DNA from 2 places in the Blautia sp. AM42-2 genome. Region 1 is predicted to be linked to the other one. Evidence: riboswitches for the same ligand, from Rfam matches in the RefSeq annotation. Region 1 holds a riboswitch; the other holds the start of a gene.
What was found. A riboswitch is a leader RNA that binds a small molecule or an ion and turns the genes downstream of it on or off. The one in region 1 is predicted to bind cobalamin.

Region 1 (3,133 bases):
GCATTTCGGCACACTGGTCCGCAAGCTGCTGTGTTAAAAGGCGGGTCAGCTCCTCTGGTGAAGCGTCAACACCGACGCGGCTGCGGAGAAGATACGCATAGTAGGAAAGTCCGCCTTCCTGCCGGGAAAGACCGCCGGCGTTCTGTGTTCCTTTGCCGCGGAGTGAAGAAAGAGCATCGGAAAGAGAGCGGTAGGCGGGAAAAACACAGGAGATAAGGAGTTTTTCATGCGTCTGCAGACAGAGATTCCTTTCCGCCTCAGAAAACAGTGAAGACGCCTGCAGTTTATTCTGAAAAACGGTGTGGAGCAGATGGCTTTCCGGTGTATCCGCGTCGGCGAGAAAAGCACTGCACTGGCGGATAATGCCATCGACCGCAAGGTCATTCTGAAACACGCCCTGCCGGGATTTTTCCTGCTCGAGTGCGATGAGATCGGAGAAATAGCGCGGGAGATCCTGCAGAAGATGGAGGTAGTCGGCGATATCCTGCTGTGTGCGGAACGGGTACTCCGCGAGCAGAATGGGAAGCTGTGCCTGAATCCCGAGCGACGGACCGAGCGGTTCCGCAAGAAGGCTGGTGCTGCCCGGCATTTTCTCGCAGTTCAGCTCGTAGAGCAGAAGATCGAGCGTGATCTGATTTTCCGCGGAGAGGCGGTTTCGATGAAAGGATGTGAGCGTTGTTTCCACACTCTGCAGCAGGGCATCATACGAGGTGCGGTCAGGGATGGAAACCGTGCCGAACGAGGCGGTGCCGGGGGCAATTCCGCGGGAAGCCGGATCAGCGAGGGTATAGTGGAGCGTGATGGCAGAAGAGGTTACCTCGGAGTGGAACCGTTCCTCCACATACGCGGAAAACCGGCGGTTCTCACCAGGGGAAAAGAACGGGGAAAAATACCAGAACAGCAGGGCGAAAAGAAGTCCGCCGCACAGAAGCAGAGGGAACAGGATGCGGCGGTGCAGAGAAGCTGGTTTCATAGAATAGGCTCCGGTGCGGACAGTTATCATAAAGTATGTAAAAAATGCTGATTTTATGCGCTTTTTCCGTGGCCTTTCATTTGACTTTCCAAAACGGCTTTGCTATAATCAGTAACGAATGAAATAAGGGACTTTTCAGTGCGGAACGGATTTGAAAAAGAATCCGCGAAGATAAAAGGGAATCAGGTGGAAATCCTGAGCGATCCGGTCACTGTAAGCAGGAGTGTTAGCTGCAGAAATGCCATTGTGCGAAACGCATGAGAAGGCGCGGCTGCCGTGAAGATCTGCGAGTCAGGAAACCTGCTGGAAAGGTTAGTGAATCGCTTCCGATAAAAGCATATATATTCATGGAAAGATGTACGAAGTAAAATCGGACATCTGCTTTTTTGTCGCCATGCGTCCGAAAAAGAGCTCCGGTGGAGAAACTCTTTTGCAGAAAAAGCAGATGTCTGTTTGTCTTTTCGCAGAAAAAATGTGTCCTCAAAAACAAGATTACTTGCAGGGAGACATCATTGACGGGGACAGGCACCGCCCAGCTGCCTGAAAAAGTCAGACGGAATCCGGAGCAGATGCGCGAAGGAGATCCGAAGAAAAGGAGAAGTTATGAAAGGAAATTCAAGCAAATTTCTGGCACTGCTGCTGTCGGCGTCCATGATCATGAGCCCGACTGCCAGCGTATTAGCAGATATGCAGGAAAAAGCAGCACAGACAGAAAGCAGCGCAGCCGCAGAGGAAGCGCCGCAGAGCGAAGAAACAGCAGAGACGGCAGAACCGGAAACAACACCGGCAGAAACCGAGAGCAGTGAAAGCACTGCAGAGACTCCGGCAGAAGAGCCGACGGAAACACCGGCCGCGCCTGCAGAGGATCAGACACCGGCAGGATCTGACGAGACCGAGACATCATCCGCAGATGAGGATGCTTCGGAAGATACTGCAGAGGACACTGCAAAAGACGGTGAAGAGACTGCCGATACCACAGAAAAAGAGCCGGAAGCAGCAGATGAGACTTCCCAAGATGCTGGAAAAGAAACACCGGCAAAAGAAGAAACCAAAGATGCTGTAAAAGAGAATACCAGTCCGGCGGCAGAACAGCCGAAAACGGAAGTAAAAGAAACAACCCAAAATGAGACATCCAATACAGCCGAGAAGAAAGAAACAAAAGCAGCGGAAGCAGCAAAACCGGCAGATGGTGAGTATGAGACTTCTGCAGAAGCAACCGGAAGCATGTTCAGTGTGATTTCTTCCAGACTCATCGTAAAAGATGGAAAACTGAAAGCATCCATTCTGCTGAGTGGAACCGGCTATGATTACCTGTATACGGGAACAGCAGCAGAAGCTGCCGCAGCAGATGAAAAGAGCTGGATTGCTCCGACAGGAAGCGAAACCTATACGGATACGAAGACCGGTGCAGAAAAGACCGGATATCGTTTTGAAATTCCGGTGGAAGAGCTTGACAAACAGATGGATGTTGCCGTTCGCTCAGCCAAGAAAAAAACATGGGCTGATAAAACCGTTACGATCCACAGCACCGATGCAATCCCGACGGTAACACCGGAACCAACCGAGACTCCAAGCGAAAATCCAGGTGAGGATTCCTCGAATAAGCCAGCCAGTGTAGAAGCACCGGTTACCAAAGAGGACGGCAGCGTATTCAAAATGTTCGTCATCTCCGAGGCAACAATGATCAACAAGGGCGATAAACTCGTTCTTACACTGAAAACAAACAACGTATCATTTGATAAACTGTATCTTGGAAAGAACGATGACCTTGCAAAAACACCGGCTATCCAGGGAATGCAGGAAGCAAACGGCGGTTATTCCTTTACATTTGAAGTAGATGCGGACAAAGCCGGCACAACCGTTCCGATCGTTCTTGGAAAGAAAGACGGAACCTGGTACACCAAAAAGCAGCTTTATCTTGCAGTTCCGGGAAGTAAAACACCGGAAGTAACTCCGATACCGGAGCCGACCGAGACTCCGGTCCCGACTGCAACCCCGACTCCGAGTGAGACTCCGGTTCCAACCGCAACTCCAACTCCGGAACCGGCGAAAGTAGAAAACGGTATCTACAGCGGAACCGCGGAGACCGGCGCAGCTATGTTCAAAGTAGTCGGCGTAGAGCTGACCGTAAAAGACGGCGACATGAAAGCACGCATCACG
Region 2 (3,133 bases), 110 kb from region 1:
AGGCGGGATCGGATTTGAGGGAGTCCTGACCTGCACAATCGCGATGATGGGTTCCTTCGGCCCGGTCGTGGCGCTGTCCAGCCTGTCGAATAACCTGAATCAGACGCTGGCAAGCGGCGAGCGTGTGCTTTCCCTTCTCGAGGAAGCGCCGCTGGTGGAGGAAATTCCGGGAGATGCGGCATCCGGCGGTGACCACGCATTTGCAGGAGCCGAGGCGCAGAATGTAACGTTTGCCTACGAAGACGAGACGATTCTGGATCAGTATTCGCTGAAACTGGAACCGGGAAAAATCACCGGCATCCACGGCGCGAGCGGTTCCGGAAAATCGACGATCTTAAAACTTCTGATGCGCTTCTGGGATGTCCAGACGGGGCGCGTTTCCGTGGACGGAGCCGATGTCCGCAAAATCCCGACAAAGCATCTGCGCGATATGGAAAGCTATGTGACGCAGGAGACACACCTGTTCCACGATTCGATTGCGAACAATATCGCTATTGCAAAACCCGGCGCGACGCGGGAAGAAATTATGGAGGCGGCGAAGAAGGTGTCCATACATGATTTCATCATGACACTGCCAAACGGCTACGACACCGAAGTCGGAGAACTCGGCGATACGCTGTCCGGCGGAGAAAAACAGCGGATCGGTATCGCGCGGGCATTCCTGCATGACGCATCCATGATCCTGCTGGACGAGCCGACATCGAATCTTGATTCCTTAAATGAAGGAATTATTCTGAAATCCCTGAAAGAATCGGCAGAAGAGAAAACCATTGTGCTCGTATCGCACAGAGTGTCCACGATGAACGTCGCGGATGTGGTATATGAAATGGAAAATGGCCGGATTTCCTGATTTTACAGCACTTGACAGAGAAAAGACGATGTGCTACACTAACAGTCGTTAAAGAAAAGACAATTAAATATCGATGTGTAAGGTGTCGGACATACGTGTCCGGTGAAAAGGGAAGCAGGTGTGAATCCTGCACGAACTCGTCACCGTATTTTGCAAGCAGGGGAATGATCCACTGGGAAACCGGGAAGGAGACCGATGCGCTGGAGTCAAATCCTGAAGCAATGAGCCGGGAGACCTGCCTTTCGCAGTACAGGAACGTTACGTTCGTGCCACGAGGAACTGGCAGTACAAAACAGGAAAGCGGACATTTGCCCCACAGCGGGTGAGATGGTTTTCTTTGTGATGAAAATACTGGAAGCCCCTCGTTGAAAAACGAAAGGGCTTCTTTCTATTTACGCGGGCAACGAGCCAAAGTCCGTGCTTGCACGAGACCTTAGCGACTGCAGCGATAACTTGAGAAACTCGCGGAGCGTGTTTCTCATAGTTTGAAATGTAAAACGTCCCCGATATTGGTTGTTGCAAAGATACCAGCAAATGGGAGGAAAACAAAAATGAAAAAGAAACTTGTAGTCGCTTTAATTTCAGCAGCTATGGTAACATCTATGCTCGGCGCATGCGGAAGCAGCAACGCATCCAGCAGCAGCGCAAGCAGCACAGCAACAAGCAGCGTAAGTGCATCTTCCGCATCTGAGGAAGACACCACAGCAGCAAGCAGCAGCGTAAGCGCATCTTCTGCATCTGAAGAGGTATCCGCAGATGCAGACCAGGAGGCAGCAGATAAAGTGGCAGCTTTGATTGACGCAATTTATGTACAGGAAAGAAATGATAACACCGACGAGCAGTGCAAAGAAGCAAAAGAGGCATGGGATGCCCTGACAGACGCGCAGAAGGAACTTGTAGAAGGAGAGAACGCAGATCCGGATTACTTCGGAAGAGACACAGGGGATGCTTCCAAGGATGATCCGTTAAACGGAGACGAGATCGGCGAGGATGAGCTTCTGGTTGTAAGCTTTGGTACTTCCTTCAACGACAGCCGTGCTGAGGATATCGGAGGCGTTGAGAAAGCTCTGCAGGCTGCATATCCGGACTGGTCCGTAAGACGTGCCTTCACTGCACAGATCATCATCAACCATGTACAGGCCCGCGATGACGAGAAGATCGACAACGTAGATCAGGCACTGGAAAGAGCTGTAAGCAATGGCGTGAAAAAACTGATTATTCAGCCGACTCATCTGATGCACGGCGCAGAGTACGACGAGCTGAAAGAAGCAGTAGATAGCTATAAAGATAAATTTGAGTCCGTAACCATCGCAGAGCCGCTGCTTGGCGAGGTTGGAAGTGACGCTACCGTAATCAACGAGGACAAACAGGCCGTTGCAGAAGCAATCACGGCACAGGCAGTAAAATCTGCAAATTATGACAGTCTGGATGCAGCAGCAGAGGACGGCACTGCTTTCGTATTTATGGGACATGGTACTTCCCACACTGCAAATGTAACCTACAGCCAGATGCAGACACAGATGGATACTCTTGGATACAAAAACGTATTCATCGGAACCGTTGAGGGCAAGCCGGAAGAGACCGCTTGCGAGAACGTGATCGAGGCAGTAAAAGCAGCCGGATACAAGAAAGTAATTCTTCGGCCGCTGATGGTTGTTGCAGGTGACCACGCAAACAACGATATGGCAGGCGAGGATGAGGATTCCTGGAAGAGCCAGTTTGAGGCATCCGGTGCATTCGACGAGATCGACACTCAGATCGAAGGTCTTGGAAGAATTGATGCTGTTGAGCAGCTGTATGTACAGCATACCAAGGCAGCTATGGACGGCAACGGCGTTCAGGACGATGCTGAATAATTAGGGGTTGCATTCCGAACGTAAAATAGAGTAAAATAAGATCCGGCAGTACGGCTGAAGAGACTCAGTGTGCTGTCGGATTTTAAGTTGAGCGGATGAAAAAGATCCGCTTCAAGGTGATACAAGGAGGAAATTTATTATGAGAAAAAAATTGGCAGTTCTTTTTCTTGGAGCAGCACTGACTGTATCCATGCTCGGCGCATGTGGCGGAAAGGATGCAGCGTCATCTTCTGCATCTGCAGTATCTGCGTCTTCTGCGGCAGACGCATCTTCCGCTTCTGTACAGGATGCATCTAAGGCAGAGAGCAGTACATCCACATCAGATGTTTCAGCAGAAAGCGCATCGGCAGCGGAGACTGCAGGAGAAAGCAACGCATCAGAGCTGGAAGACGGTACGTATACGGCAGACTTCAATACAGACAGCAAT

Region 2: linked by a shared signal. The riboswitch ahead of DW915_RS07750 (sirohydrochlorin cobaltochelatase) and the one ahead of DW915_RS08200 (hypothetical protein) in region 1 are both predicted to bind cobalamin.

What each region holds. Positions count from the first base shown of each region.
Region 1 is NZ_QUIM01000005.1:154,994-158,126, forward strand. It holds gene DW915_RS08190 (DUF885 domain-containing protein) at 1-973, opposite strand, end outside; cobalamin riboswitch at 1,093-1,295, shown strand; gene DW915_RS08200 (hypothetical protein) at 1,577-3,133, shown strand, end outside.
Region 2 is NZ_QUIM01000005.1:47,610-50,742, forward strand. It holds gene DW915_RS07745 (amino acid ABC transporter ATP-binding/permease protein) at 1-850, shown strand, start outside; cobalamin riboswitch at 914-1,107, shown strand; gene DW915_RS07750 (sirohydrochlorin cobaltochelatase) at 1,402-2,706, shown strand; gene DW915_RS07755 (hypothetical protein) at 2,846-3,133, shown strand, end outside.